DNA from 2 places in the Butyricicoccus sp. AM32-19 genome. Region 2 is predicted to be linked to the other one. Evidence: predicted binding sites of a transcription regulator. Region 2 holds the regulator's gene; the other holds the start of a gene.
What was found. The regulator Rex, encoded in region 2, represses fermentation and respiration genes when NADH is low (regulators of the CRP and FNR family bind a similar motif). The targets are predictions, from matches to a motif close to ATTGTTAANNNNTTAACAAT.
Positions count from the first base shown of each region.

Region 1: the regulator Rex is predicted to act here: its motif matches at 1,457-1,476, upstream of DW806_RS12765 (butyryl-CoA:acetate CoA-transferase).

Region 1 covers NZ_QUIX01000018.1:35,391-43,248, forward strand. The annotation lists gene DW806_RS12765 (butyryl-CoA:acetate CoA-transferase) at 87-1,427, opposite strand; gene DW806_RS12770 (transporter substrate-binding domain-containing protein) at 1,736-2,602, shown strand; gene DW806_RS12775 (amino acid ABC transporter permease) at 2,704-3,342, shown strand; gene DW806_RS12780 (amino acid ABC transporter ATP-binding protein) at 3,355-4,143, shown strand; gene DW806_RS12785 (4-hydroxybutyrate dehydrogenase) at 4,429-5,610, shown strand; gene DW806_RS12790 (4-hydroxyphenylacetate 3-hydroxylase family protein) at 5,720-7,165, shown strand; gene DW806_RS12795 (hypothetical protein) at 7,283-7,558, shown strand; gene DW806_RS12800 (acyl CoA:acetate/3-ketoacid CoA transferase) at 7,603-7,858, shown strand, end outside.
Region 2 covers NZ_QUIX01000008.1:117,923-125,780, forward strand. The annotation lists gene DW806_RS08645 (hypothetical protein) at 100-339, opposite strand; gene DW806_RS08650 (hypothetical protein) at 353-718, opposite strand; gene DW806_RS08655 (hypothetical protein) at 731-997, opposite strand; gene DW806_RS08660 (metallophosphoesterase family protein) at 1,170-1,676, shown strand; gene DW806_RS08665 (type III pantothenate kinase) at 1,703-2,548, shown strand; gene DW806_RS08670 (aconitate hydratase) at 2,871-4,793, shown strand; gene DW806_RS08675 (isocitrate/isopropylmalate family dehydrogenase) at 4,900-6,057, shown strand; gene DW806_RS08680 (redox-sensing transcriptional repressor Rex) at 6,097-6,753, shown strand; gene metA (homoserine O-acetyltransferase MetA) at 6,831-7,745, opposite strand; partial or broken gene DW806_RS15545 (hypothetical protein) at 7,767-7,858, opposite strand, start outside.

The DNA.
Region 1 (7,858 bases), on a different contig from region 2:
TAAGAAAAAACGCTCTGTTTTCACAGAGCGTTTTCTTATAAACAGTAGCAAACACCGTGCGGAACTGTAGTTCCGCCGACAGCATTTTATCTCTTATTGGAGCGCTTCCAGATACGCATCTTCTCCGCTTCCTGAATCAGCTGCTCGCGGAAATCCGGATGCGCAACCGAGATCAGAGCCTCCGCACGCTGCCATGCAGTCAGACCCTTGAGGTTTACCTTGCCGTACTCGGTGACAAACCAGTGCGCGCACGGACGGGCATCGGTAACGACCGATCCGTTCTCGAGCGTCGGACGAATACGGCTCTCGAGCGTGCCGTCCTTCTTCTTAAAGGTGGACGAGCAGCAGATGAAGCTCTTGCCGCCCTTGGACAGATACGCGCCCAGAACGAAGTCCAGCTGGCCACCTGCACCGGAAATCTGCTTGATACCGGCACTTTCTGCGTTCATCTGACCGAACAGATCCACATCCACGATATTGTTGATGGAAATGAAGTTGTCGATCTGTGCAATGGTGCGCGCATCGTTGGTATAGGATACCGGTGCAGACATGCACTCCGGATTATCATTTACAAAATCGTACAGCTTCTGAGTGCCTGCGCCGAACGCGAACACCTGACGGCCGCGGTCGATGGCCTTCTTCGAGCCGTTGATCTTGCCTGCACGGGAAATGTCAACGAAAGCGTCAACGTACATCTCGGTATGAACGCCGAGGTCCTTCAGGTCGGACTCCGCGATCATCGAGCCTACGGTATTCGGCATGCCGCCGATGCCCAGCTGCAGGCACGCGCCGTTCGGGATTTCCTCCACGATCAGCTTTGCAACCGCCTTATCAACCTCGGTCGGCTCGCCGCCTGCGCCCATCTGCGGCATTTCGGTGTCGCTCTCAACGATCATATCCACCTGCGAAATGTGAATGCCGTCCTCAAAGCCGCCGAGGCAGCGCGGCATATACTTGTTGACCTCAACGATGATAACGTCGGATACATCGCAGATCGCCTTGAGGTGCGAAGCCTGCGGGCCGAAACTGAACCAGCCGTGTGCGTCCATCGGCGCCACCTGAATCATGGCTACATTGACATGACGGACGTTCTCGCGGTACCAACGCGGCATCTCGGAGTAGCGCAGTGCGCTGTAAAAGCCGAAGCCCTCCATACAGGCCTTGCGCTCAATGCCGGACATGTGCCACGAGTTCCAGGTGATCTTATCGGCTGCATCCGGAATATCGAATACCGCCGGTCGGCGCATGAGTACGCCGCCGCGGAAGTTTACGTCCTCCAGCTCGCCCATGCGGGCCGCAAGTGCCTTGTCCAGTGCAACAGGCGTACCCGTACACCAGCCGTAGTCTACCCAGTCACCCGATTTAACAACCTTAACGGCTTCATCCGCCGTTGTCAGCTTCTGCTGATACAGTGCAGTATAATCCACGCTGATTCCCTCCGTCTTACTTGTTCTTCATTGTTTATTCTTTAACAATCATGCTTACTTATGATTATAATCTCTTTTTTGGTACAGGTCAACACAGGTTCGCAAAAAAGAGTGAGAATCCGTCCCAACCGCTCCCCATCCTCTTTTCCATATATTTCACCCTGTTATTTTAGATTTTGCACAAAATACCGCCCGATTATCCTTCAAAAATGCTGAAAATCTGCATGAAAATCAGGGGTTGATTTTCTGCGCTAAAGTGTTATAATAGTAAACAAGATATGAACCGAATTACAGGAGGTTTTCTAAAAATGAAGACGAAGAAACTTCTCGCACTGCTGATGGCAGGCACTATGAGTGTATCCATGCTGTCCGGCTGCGGCGGCTCTGCTGCCAAGACCGACGACTCGAGTGCCGATGCGGCTGACACCTCGGCTTCCGCTGAGAGCGATGTGGATTATGTAAAGAGCAACGGCAAGCTGGTTATCGGCATCACGGATTTCGCGCCGATGGATTATAAGGAAGACGGCTCGGACGAGTGGGTCGGCTTTGACGCGGACATGGCAAAGGCTTTCGCTGAGAGCCTGGGCGTAAAAGCCGAGTTCATCGAGATCAACTGGGACAACAAGATCATGGAGCTGGATTCCAAGGGCGTTGACGCTGTTTGGAACGGCATGACCCTGACCGATGAGGTCAAGACCTCCATGAACTGCTCCGACCCGTATGCAACCAACGCACAGGTTGTTGTTGTTCCGTCCGACAAGGCTGATGCTGCCAAGGACATCGAGTCCATCAAGGATATGACCTTCGCTGTTGAGTCCGGTTCCGCCGGTGAGGCTGCTGCACAGGCTGCCGGTCTGAATGCAACCGCAGTTCAGTCTCAGGCTGACGCACTGATGGAGGTTGCCGCAGGCACCTCTGATGCCTGCGTGATCGATCTGCTGATGGCAGGCGCTATGATCGGCGAGGGCACCAGCTACCCGAACCTGACCTACACCGTAAACCTCAACGAGGCCAACGGCGAGGAGGACGAGAACTACGTTGTAGGCTTCCGCAAGGGTTCTGACCTGACCGAAGCATTCAACAACTTCTACAAGGGCGCCTACAAGGACGGCATTGTTCTTTCCTTCGCTCAGAAGTACGGCGTACAGGAAGCAATCGTAGATCCGGAGGCTTAATCTCCCATTCCCCAGTTCAATATAAGGCAGAAGGCGGACTACCGTCTTCTGCCTTATGTATCACAGGAAATAAAGTAAAAAAGAGGTAAAGAGGAAACGACATGTTTGCCAATGTAACACTCAGCCTGATGGGCGGCTTTGTTACCACCGTACAGCTTTTCTGCCTGACGCTGGTATTCGCTCTGCCGCTCGGCCTGCTTATCAGCTTCGGCTCGATGAGCCGCATTACTCCGCTGCGCGCACTCATCAAAATCATCGTCTGGATCGTCCGCGGCACACCGCTCATGCTCCAGATCATCATCATCTACTATGGCCCTGCTCTGGTGTGGGGACTCAAGCTGCCGCGCTTCAGCGCTGCTCTGCTGTCCTTTGTCATCAACTACGCCTGCTACTTCTCGGAGATCTTCCGCGGCGGCATTCAGGGTATCCCGAGCGGTCAGTATGAGGCCGGTCAGGTGCTCGGCATGACCAAGAGCCAGATTTTCTTCAAGGTAACGCTGCTGCAGGTCATCAAGCGCGTTATCCCGCCGATGGGCAACGAGTTTATCAACCTTGTTAAAGATACCGCTCTGGCGCGTACCATCGCGGTATACGAGGTGCTGTGGATGGGCGAAAAGTTCATCAAGAGCGCCGGTATCATCTGGCCGCTGTTCTACACCGCCGTATTCTACCTGCTGTTCAACGGTATTCTGACCCTGCTGTTCGGCTGGATCGAAAAGAAAATGGATTACTTTAAATAAGGAGGAGCCGTTATGCCTATTCTGGAGGTACAGCACCTTTATAAGAACTTCGGCTCTACCAAGGTGCTTAAAGACATCAGTTTTACATTGGAGCGCGGCAAGGCGCTTGCCATCATCGGCTCGTCCGGCTCGGGCAAGACCACGCTGCTGCGCTGCCTGAATTTTCTCGAAACCCCGAATGAGGGTAAGATCATCGTAAACGGCGAGACACTGCTCGACGCTGCCGACCATGCCGCCAAGAGCGATGCGCAGATTCGCAAGAACCGTCTGCACTTCGGCATGGTGTTCCAGTCGTTCAATCTGTTCCCGCAGTACACCGCACTCGAGAACGTCATGCTCGCTCCCCTGCTGCAGGCCAAGGAACGCCCGGACTACAAGCAGAAAAAACGCGAGATTCACGAGCAGATCGAGCACCGCGCCATCGAGCTGCTCGAGATGATGAGCCTCGAGGGCCGCATGAGCCACTATCCGCACCAGCTGTCCGGCGGGCAGCAGCAGCGCGTTGCCATTGCGCGTGCGCTCGCGCTCAAGCCGGATATCCTGTGCTTCGACGAGCCGACCTCGGCGCTCGACCCCGAGCTGACCGGCGAAGTGCTGCGCGTTATCCGCTCACTGGCGGACCAGCACACCACCATGATCATCGTCACCCACGAGATGGCGTTTGCCCGCGATGTGGCCGATCATGTCGTATTCATGGACGGCGGCACTATCGTTGAAGAGGGCACGCCGACAGAGGTATTTGAAAATACGCATAACGAGCGAACCCGCGCATTTTTGAGCCGTTTTTCGCAAAACAGCTAAAGAACGGAAATTTATACAAAAACTTTTCGGTACTTTTCACCATTACCCCATTTACAAATCACAATAAATACGTTAAAATAGTCCCGTAATAAGATTGCGGGACTTTTTATTGTCTTTTTGTACAGGTTTAGTTGGTCAATTTTTGATGAAATTATTGTTTGTTTGTGTTGAAGTTTTGGCGCAAATTTGCTACAATAAGAACACAGGAAAAAACCACCCTGTAAAATCATGTAATAAAAAGCCGCACGGCCTTTTATAAAATTTTTGATTGGAGATGTTTCTACTATGGCTATGGATGCTTTCAGCGCCTCCCTGATGAAGGACAAGAGAGAGATCGTCATTGCCCCGACTATTTACAAGTTTGACACCTTTGGTGCTTTCGCTGAGGAGTTCAAGCTGGGCGAGCGCGACGTCGTTCTGACCAACGAATTCATCTACAAGCCCTTCATGGAAGAGCTTGGCCTCAAGAGCAAGTTCGTATTCCAGGAGAAGTTCGGTGCAGGCGAGCCTTCCGAGGCTATGATCGAGACCATGTACGAGGCTATTCCGTACGATTCCTACGACCGCGTAATCGCAGTAGGCGGCGGTGCTATCATGGACCTTTGCAAGCTGCTCGGCTGCAAGCGCCCGACCTCCGTACATGAGCTGTACTTCAAGCGTGAGCCTGTTGTACATGAGAAGGAAGTTATCGCTATCCCGACCACCTGCGGTACCGGTTCTGAGGTTACCAACATTTCTGTTGCTATCGTTAAGGACGAGAAGGACGGCAAGCTGACCGGCGGCGATACCAAGCTCGGCCTGGTTTCCGACGACATCATCCCGAACAAGGTTTGCCTGGTTCCGGATCTGCTTAAGACCCTGCCGTACAAGCCGTTCGCAGCATCCGCTATCGATGCTCTGATCCACGCTACCGAGTCTTTCCTGTCCCCGCACCGCAAGACCGTTACCTCCGAGATGTTCTCCGTTAAGGCTATGGAGATGATCCTCGAGGGCTTCCGCCGCATCGCTCTGGAAGGCCCGGACGCTCGTATGGATTACCTCGGCGAGTTCGTTCATGCTTCCCTGTTCGCAGGCATCGCATTCCTGAAGGCTGGCTGTGCAACCGTACACGGCATGTCCTTCCCGCTCGGCGGCACCTACCATGTTCCGCACGGCGAGTCCAACTACGCTCTGTTCGGCAAGATCCTCGAGATGTACGACGAGTACGAGCCGGCTGGCGAGCTGGGCAAGTTCAAGGAAATCGTTGCTCGCTGCCTGGGCTGCACCAAGGACGACGCTCTGCGCACCCTGAATGTAACCCTGGAGAAGGTTCTGCACCTGAAGCCGCTGCATGAGTACGGCTTCAAGGAAGAGGACGTTAAGGCATTTGCACTGTCTGTTGATGCAAACCAGCAGCGTCTGATCACCAACTCTTACCGTCCGTGGAGCATCGAGCTCAGCGAGCGCGTATACAAAGAGTGCTTCTAATTTCCGTATGTAACGCCTGAATAGGGCGGGGAGTCCCGTCTCCCCGCCCTGTTTTCTTTATTCATGTTATGTGCACCAAATTGTAATGAGAAAGGATACTTGATCACTTATGATGACCAAAGACCAGTACATTGAATCCTTGCGCAAGCTGAACCTCAACCTGTATATGTTCGGCAAGAAGGTAGAGAACCCGGTTGACGACCCGGTTATCCGTCCTTCCCTGAACTCCTTCGCCGCTACCTACGAGCTGGCTGAGGACCCGCAGTATCAGGATCTGATGACTGCTACCTCCCACATCTCCGGCAAGAAGATCAACCGCTTCACCCACATGCATCAGTCCACCGACGACCTGATCAAGAAGGTTAAGATGCAGCGTCTGCTCGGTCAGAAGACTGCAGCCTGCTTCCAGCGCTGCGTAGGCATGGACGCTATGAACGCTGTATTCTCCTCCACCTACGAGATCGACGAGGCTTGCGGCACCAAGTACCATGAGAACTTCCTCAAGTTCCTGACCCGCGTGCAGGATGAGGATCTCGCAGTTGACGGCGCTATGACCGACGTTAAGGGCGACCGTTCCCTCGCTCCGTCCAAGCAGGCTGATCCGGATCTGTTCCTGCACGTTGTAGAGCGCACCGCTGACGGCGTATACGTTACCGGCGCTAAGGCTCACCAGACCGGCTTCGTAAACTCTCACGAGGTTCTGGTAATGCCGACCATCTCCATGCGTGAGGGCGACGAGGACTACGCGATCTCCTTCGCAGTTCCGACCGATTCCAAGGGCATCACCCTGATCTACGGCCGTCAGTCCTGCGACACCCGCAAGATGGAAGAGTACAACGACATCGACGTTGGCAACAAGGTATACGGCGGCCACGAAGTTCTCGTTATCTTCGACCGCGTATTCGTTCCGAACGACCGCATCTTCCTCAATGGCGAAGTTAAGTTTGCCGGCATGATCGTAGAGCGCTTCGCAGGCTATCACCGTCAGTCTTACGGCGGCTGCAAGGTCGGCGTAGGCGACGTTCTGATCGGCGCTACCGCTCTGGCTGGCGATATGGCTGGCTCCTCCAAGGCTTCCCACGTTAAGGACAAGCTGATCGAGATGACCCACCTGAACGAGACCCTGTACTGCTGCGGTATCGCTTGCTCCTCTCAGGGCACCAAGACCAAGGCAGGCAACTATCTGATCGACCTGCTGCTGGCTAACGTCTGCAAGCAGAACGTTACCCGCTTCCCGTACGAGATCGCTCGTCTGGCACAGGATCTGGCAGGCGGCCTGATGGTAACCCAGCCGTCCGAGGCTGATTACCGCAACCCGGAGCTCAAGCCGTACATCGAGAAGTACCTCAAGGGCGTTGCTTCCGTTCCGACTGAGGACCGTATGCGTCTGCTGCGCCTGATCGAGAACATGACCATGGGTACTGCAGCTGTCGGCTATCTGCCGGAGTCCATGCACGGTGCAGGCTCGCCGCAGGCTCAGCGCATCATGATTGCCCGTCAGTCCAACCTTGAAATGAAGAAGGAACTGGCAAAGAAGATTGCTCGCATCAAGTAATCTCTGAGCAAACTATAGGCACTCATGGAGCACCCGTGAGTGCCTGTGTTTGTGTTATTACCCATTGTTTCCCTATGGTAACATTCGGAAATGCTACATAGAAAGGGGTTGTGCGCCTTGCTTCGCTGCACAGTAAAATTCTGCGGCGGCTGCAATCCGCGCTATGAGCGCGGCGATGCCTACAAGGCGATTTGCGCTGCCCTTCTGGATACCGCCTCATTCTCCTATCCGGAGGACGGTGTTCCATATGACGTACTGCTGATCCTGCGCGGCTGCACCGGCTGCCCGTATCTCTATGAGGAGATCGAGGCCGCGCACCGTGTTGTTGTTGCCGCAGCGGATGAGATTCCGCAGGCGATAGATAGAATCAGGTCTTTCACGTCGCAGGCGTGACCACTGTAAAACCGGTCGCACTATTATCAGGAGGATTGATAAACATGAAGAAAGTAAGCATCATCACCGCGGAGGAAGCTGCTCTGAAGGTTCAGGACGGCGATACCATTGCTACCGGCGGTTTCGTATCCTGTGCTTGCCCGGAGACCCTGTCCAAGGCTCTCGAGAAGCGTTTTCTTGAGACCGGCCACCCGCAGAACCTGACCCTGTTCTTTGCAGCCGGTCAGGGCCACCGCGATGGCACCGGCGGTGACCATTACGGCCATGAAGGCATGGTTAAGCGCGTTATCGGCGGCCACT
Region 2 (7,858 bases):
GGACAGAGCTGCGCAAGGATAGCGCTCATTCTCAATTATAGCACGCGAATGCAATAAAAAACTGCTGCACATCAACCGTGCGGCAGTTTTTTCATGTACTCACAGCCCAAACAGGAGCAGGGCGGCGGTGAGCAGAAACTGTTCCCAATCCACCACGCCGTCATCGTCCATCAGCAGGAACCACACGATGAGCAGGGCGATCATAGTATCCATGTCCAGCCGGACACCCTGCAGACGCGCATTCAGCGTGCGTCCGAGACCGGAAAAGGTGCTGCTCTGCGGCGGTTCGTTTGTTTCCGGTGCGGTCTGCTCTGCGGCGGCAAGATAGCGGTTATACATGGGTCAGCACCTCCTATAAGGCTCGCGGCGCGGTATCGTCTGCAGAGAGGTTCACCTGTCCGAGTGCCGCGCGCGCCATCCGAGCCATGCTGACCAGACGGAGGGCACGGTCGAACTGGCCGGAGACCTCCTCGGCAACGAACGGCTTGAGCGCACCGAGCAGTGCGCGTTTTTCCGGTTTTACGGCATTCTGCCCGCTCTGCGCGATCGCGCCGATGACCGGAAGCGCCTTCTGCATCATTTCGGAGGCCGGATCGTAGGTGCTCTGCGGCTCTGCCTGTGCGGACGGCTGACCGCCGAGCAGGTCGGACACGGTTTTCATCGCGTTCTGCAGTGACTCCGGGTCGCTCAGCAGCGAGGAAAGCATATCGTTTTCCATCCAAACGCCTCCTTATTTGCCGAAAATGTGCCGAAGCTGTGCGGCCAGCCGCGCACCCTCGGGTGTCTGCATGAGTTTTTGCGCTGCCTGTGCTGCGCTGCGCATGTCACCTCTTTGCGCGGCTTTTGCGGCCTGTTCCAGCTCAGCGGCATGCTGTGCGGACAGCTGCTCGACCGCACGTCTGCCGTCTGCAGTGCCGAGCGCACCGGAAAGCCGTTCGAGCGCCGCGTCTCCACCGGCCTGTGCCGCAAGTCTGCGGAGCAGTTCGTTCTGATTCATTCGCGTCCCGTCCTCTCTCATAAGAAGTTGTTTCATGACAGTATATGCCGCCGGGAGGAGAAGTGTGTGCACAGGGAAATAAATTGTGGCTGATCGCAAGAAAATTACTTTACATCGCGGGATACTCGGTGTAAAATACAGCTATATGTGCGGCGCAGAGAGAGGGAACAACATGAAAGTGCTGATATTTGCAGATTCCCACGGCTATAACATGGCAATGGCCTTTGCGGTAGACAGGGAAGAACCGGATGCGGTCATTCACTTAGGCGATCACGCCGAGGATGCTCGCGAGATCGAGCGCGTGTTCCCGGCCATGCCGATCTACCGCGTGCGGGGCAACAACGATTTTGACCCCGATGTGCCGCTGAATGCGGTTGTGACACCGGGCGGCGTGCGGATTTATATCACGCACGGCCACCGTGAGCGTGTCGGCATGCTGTCGAGCGGCATTGTGCCGCAGCGGGCTTACGAGGAGCACTGCGCGCTTGCTTTTTTCGGGCATACGCACCGCATGATGCTCGAGCGGGAGAACGGCGTGTGGGTATGCAATCCGGGCAGCATCAGTCTGCCGCGCGGCGGCCCGGCCAGCTACGCTCGGCTGACTGTCGAGAACGGACGGGCTGCGCTGCTCGAGCTGGTCGATGAGGACGGCAGTCTGCTGCGAAAAGAGCGTCTGTAAGAGAAATAGAAAATTAGGAGAACATTATGCTTTTAGCAATCGACGTAGGCAACACCAACATGGTGTTCGGTTTATATGACGGAGACAAGCTGCGCGGCTCGTTCCGCATTTCCACCAATTCTGAGCGCACCTCGGATGAGCTGGGCATGCTGATCGCGCAGTATTACCACTTCCACGAGATCAGCTGCGCGGAAACGACGGCGGTCGTGATCGCGTCGGTCGTGCCGCCGGTGATGTATACGCTGATCAATGCCATCCGCAAGTATCTGTATGTGCAGCCGGTCATCGCGGGCCGCGATGCGGATATCGGCATTGAAAACTGCTATGCCAACCCGCGCGAGGTCGGCGCGGACCGACTGGTCAACGCGGTTTCTGCGGTTCGCAAGTATGGCAAGCCGCTCATCATTGTGGATATCGGCACGGCGACTACCTTTGACGCCATCGACGAGAACGGCGCGTATCAGGGCGGCGCGATTTTCCCGGGTCTGAAGGTGGCGATGGAGGCGCTGTTCCTCAAGGCGTCCAAGCTGCCGCGCGTGGACATTGAGCGGCCGGAGAATGCCATCGGCAAGACCACTGTGCAGTCCATGCAGTCCGGTGCGGTGCGCGGCTATGTCGGCGCGCTGACCGGCATCATCACGGATATCCAGAAGGAACTGGGCGGCAAGGCAAGAGTAGTCGCTACCGGCGGCATGGGCCGCATGATGGCGGAATACTGCGACCTTATCGACGATGTGGACCCGAACCTGACGCTCGAGGGTCTGCGTCTCATCTACGAGAACAACCGCGAAGCGTTTGAAAACCGCAAGCTGGATATGACCAGCAGCGTCATCGAAGTGACCGAGGAAGGTACATGGCAGGAGAACAAGTGAGTTGAACTGCTGCGAAACCGCTTTTTCGACAAATACAAGTGACTTTCTGCCGAAAACAGTAATTCTGCTGAAAAAACGCAGAAAAAGGCTTGAACTTTTTCAAATCACTGCGGTGAAAAGTGCTTTGCAAAACCGATAGAATGTTGTAAAATAGAAGTGGTTTCGTGTATGCGAACACCACTTCTATTTTTGTTTTTTGGGGCACGGTGCGAGCTGCACCGTGGAGAAGGCTGTGGAAGCCGCAACCACCCATTCTGACGAGAATGGGGCGCGAAAGCGAAAGACTTTCGCGTCGGGACATAAAGGAGCGAAGGAAACACACATGGGTATGACAATCGCGCAGAAGATTTTGAAAGCGCACTTGGTAGACGGCGAAATGGTACTGGGTCAGGAGATCGGTCTGAAGATCGACCAGACGCTGACGCAGGATGCCACCGGCACGATGGCTTATCTCCAGTTTGAGGCGATGGGCGTCGATCAGGTCAAGACCGAGCGCTCGGTCGCTTACATTGACCACAATACCCTGCAGTCCGGCTTCGAGAATGCGGACGACCACAAATATATCGGTTCTGTCGCTAAGAAGCACGGTATCTACTATTCGAAGGCAGGCAACGGCATCTGCCATCAGGTACATCTGGAGCGCTTCGGCGCACCGGGCAAGACCCTGATCGGTTCGGACAGCCATACGCCGACCGGCGGCGGCATCGGCATGCTGGCGTTCGGTGCCGGCGGTCTGGACGTTGCAGTCGCAATGGGCGGCGGCGCGTACTACATCCCGATGCCGAAGATGGTCCGCGTCAACCTGACCGGCAAGCTGTCTCCGTGGGTATCTGCGAAGGACGTTATTCTGGACGTACTGCGCCAGATGACCGTCAAGGGCGGCGTCGGCAAGATCGTAGAGTACGCAGGCGAGGGCGTAAAGACCCTGTCCGTACCGGAGCGCGCCACCATCACCAATATGGGCGCTGAGCTGGGTGCTACCACCTCGATCTTCCCGTCCGACGAGGCAACCAAGAAGTTCCTCGAAGCACAGGGCCGCGGCGACGTATGGGTACCGCTGTCCTCCGACCCGGACGCAGAGTATGACGAGGAGTACACCGTAGACCTGTCCGCACTCGAGCCGCTGGCAGCTATGCCGCATATGCCGGATAACGTCAAGAAGGTATCCGAGATTGGCGAGATCAAGGTAAACCAGTGCTGCATCGGTTCGTGCACCAACTCCTCCTACCACGACATGATGAAGGTCGCTTCCATCCTCAAGGGCAAGACCGTAAGCCCGGAGGTTTCGCTGACCATCAGCCCCGGTTCCAAGCAGGTATTCAATATGCTGGCGCAGAACGGTGCTCTGGCGGATATCATTTCGGCCGGTGCGCGTATCCTTGAATGCGCCTGCGGTCCCTGCATCGGCATGGGCCAGTCGCCGGAGTCCGGCGGCGTATCGCTGCGTACCTTCAACCGCAACTTTGAGGGCCGTTCCGGCACCCAGGATGCACAGATCTTCCTCGTATCTCCGGAGGTTGCAGCAGCGTCTGCACTGACCGGTGTGCTGACCGATCCGCGCACCCTCGGTGAGATGCCGGAGATCGAAATGCCCGAGCATTTCACCATCAATGACAACATGATCGTAAAGCCGGCCGAGAATCCGGCTGAGGTTGAGGTCGTTCGCGGCCCGAACATCAAGCCGTTCCCGCTGGGCAAGGCACTCGAGGCATCCTACACCGGCAAGGTCGTTCTCAAGACCGAGGACAACATCACCACCGACCACATCCTGCCGGCCGGCGCAAAGCTGCTGCCGTACCGCTCGAACGTGCCGTACTACTCCAACTACTGCTTTATCAACGTCGATCCGGAGTTCCCGTCCCGCTGCAAGGAGCAGGGCGGCGGCGTAATTGTCGGCGGCGCAAACTACGGTCAGGGCTCGTCCCGTGAGCATGCAGCGCTCGTTCCGCTGTATCTGGGCGTAAAGGCCGTACTGTGCAAGTCCTTCGCACGAATTCACAAGGCAAATCTGGTCAACTCCGGTATCATCCCGCTGACCTTTGCCGATCCGGCGGATTACGATGCAATCAATCTGCTGGATGAAATCTCTCTGCCGAACGTGCTCGAGGAAGTAAAGAACGGCGAGCAGGTCACCGTTGTTTGCGGCGGCAAGACCTTCAAGGCCGACTGTGAGGTTTCCGAGCGCCAGCGTCACGCACTGCTTGCAGGCGGTACGCTGCTGTACGCACGTCAGCAGAGCAAGTAAGTCAAGACGTTATGCCGGCCGGAGAGCCAAGCGGGTTCTCTGGTCGGACTTGACAGGCATATTTTCTTTTGTTAAAATAATATCAATGGTGTAGGAGGACAAAACCATGTCTATCGACCAGTCTGTTCTGGATAAATTTGAGGCAGTTGTAGAGAGCCAGCGCAAGCGTATCATGGATATGAAGGAGCAGGACGATTTTATTGATTACTCCAAGCTGGACAAGCTGATCATCGGCGTGTGCGGCGGCGACGGCATCGGCCCGATGATCACCGGCATGGCCCAGCATGCGCTGGAGGTTCTGCTGGCAGACAAGGTAAAGGCCGGCAAGGTGGAGTTCCGCGTGATCGACGGTCTGACCATCGAGCGCCGTGCTGAACTCGGCTGCGCAATCCCGCCCGACGTTATGGAAGAGCTGAAGAAGTGCCACGTTATCCTGAAGGGCCCCACCACGACCCCGCGCAAGGGCGATCCGTGGCCGAACGTAGAGTCCGCAAACGTTGCAATGCGCAAGGGTCTCGACTTGTTTGCCAACGTGCGCCCGGTAAAGGTGCCGGAGCTGGGTATCGACTGGACGTTCTACCGCGAGAACACCGAGGGCGGCTACGCTGTCGGCTCTCAGGGCGTACAGATTGATGACGATCTGTTCATCGACTTTACCGTAGCTACCTCGCAGGGCTGCGAGCGTATCGCTCGTCTGGCCTTCGACTATGCGCGCAAGACCGGCAAGAACCGCGTTTCCTGCGTCACCAAGGCGAATATTATCAAAACCACCGACGGCAAGTTCCTCGATACCTGCCAGAAGGTAGCCAAGGAGTATCCGGAAGTACAGTTTGACGACTGGTACATCGACATCATGACCGCAAAGCTGCTCGATGACAAGCGCCGCCGCGACTTCAAGGTCGTTGTTCTGCCGAACCTGTACGGCGACATCATCACCGACGAGGCTGCTGAGATTCAGGGCGGTGTCGGCACGGCAGGCTCTGCCAATATCGGCAAGCGCTATGCGATGTTCGAGGCAATTCATGGCTCTGCGCCGCGTATGGTACAGGAAGGCCGCGCAAAGTACGCGGATCCGTCCTCCGTACTGCGTGCAGCTGTTATGCTGCTTGAGCACATCGGTGAAATCGAACTGGCGAAGAAGCTCGACCGCGCACTTGATATCTGCATGGTAGAGGAGCGCAAGGTTGTTGTTACCGGTCGTGATACCGGTGCAACTGCACAGGAATTTACCGATTATGTGCTGGATACCATCGCTAAGTTGTAATTTACACGAGAAATAGAATTTGAGAGAGGGAGAGGGTCTGTGGAACACAAGCAAGAGGTTTCCAAAGCGGTAATTCAGCGATTGCCTCGCTATTATCGGAATATTTGTGAGCTGAAGGCTGAAGGGGAGCAGCGTATCTCCTCCAAAGCACTGGCAGAGCGCATGGGACTGACCGCTTCGCAGATTCGTCAGGACTTTAACTGCTTCGGCGGCTTTGGTCAGCAGGGCTACGGCTATAATATCGACAAACTGCAGGAGGAGCTGGGTGCGATCATGGGTCTGCGGACCGGCCGCACGGCGATTCTGCTGGGTGCCGGCAACCTCGGTCGTGCACTGCTTAATAACTTTAACTTTTCTGCCAGCGGCTTTGAACTGCTGTGTGCGTTTGACGCAAATCCGCAGCTCATCGGTCAGCGCTTTGGCGGCCATGAGGTACGCAGCGCGGATACGCTTGCGGAGTTTATTGAGCGCAACAAGCCGGATGTGGCGGTGCTCACCATTCCGCGCGGAGATGCCCCGCGTATCGCACACGGTCTGGTAGAGCGCGGTATCCGCGGTCTGTGGAATTTCACCGGCGAGGACCTTCATTTGGAGGGACTGGGCGTTCCGGTCGAAAACGTGCATCTGTCGGACAGCCTGATGACACTGTGCCATCTGGTCGGCGCAGCAGACGAGGGAAGAGAGCAGAACCTGTAAAACGAAAGGGAGTATCTTTTGATACTCCCTTTTTTGTGTGAAAAAAGCCGCTATCCAATGGATGAGCGGCTTTGGTATTACATTTTGTCCAGATAATACGGTGTTGTCTGGTACACATAGTAGTTGACCCAGTTGGTGTAAAACAGGTTGGCATGTGCCTTCCAGGTCACCAGTACGTCCTCGTTGGGATCATCGTTGCGGAAGTAATGGCGCGGCACCTCCGGGTTCATGCCTTTGGCCAGATCACGCTCATACTCCTTTTTGAGCGTGTCGGCGTCGTACTCGCCGTGACCCAGCACAAAGATCTGACGGCCGTTCATTGCCTCTACGATGTGCACACCGGCTTCGTGCGACTCCGCGAGAATGGTCAGACGATCATTTTTGCGGATGTCGGCGGCACGCACCTCGGTGTGGCGCGAGTGCGGTGCGCAGAAGATATCATCGAAGCCGCGCAGCAGCGGCTCCTTCGGCAGCAGAACATGGTGCTTGAAAATACCGGACATTTTCTCGGGCAGCATGTACTTCAGAATACCGTAGTGATAATACAGACCGGCCTGCGCACCCCAGCAGATGTGCAGCGTGGAATGAACGTGCGTTTTAGTCCAGTCCATGATCTCGGTCAGTTCCTTCCAGTATTCGACTTCCTCAAACGGCATGGTCTCTACCGGCGCACCGGTGATGATAAAACCGTCATATTTCTGGTCGCGGATATCGTCGAACGTCTTGTAGAAGGTGAGAAGATGATCCTCCGGCGTATTTTTGGAATGGTACGTTTCGGTCTGGATCAGATCGACCTCGATCTGGATCGGCGTGTTGGATAAACAGCGCAGGATCTGGGTTTCGGTAATGATTTTCAATGGCATCAGGTTGAGTAAACCGATGCGAAGAGGACGAATGTCCTGTGTCGCGGCACGGTGTTCGGTCATAACGAAAATGTTTTCGCTCTCCAATACGGCGCGTGCCGGCAGACTGTCGGCTATCTTGATAGGCAAGCCGACACCTCCTTTTTCTCTTCACAAATCTTTATATAATATATTCAGTATAGCAGATTTACGGCGGTATCTCAAGGGTTTGCATAAAATGCAGAAAAATGAAAAATAGTTAT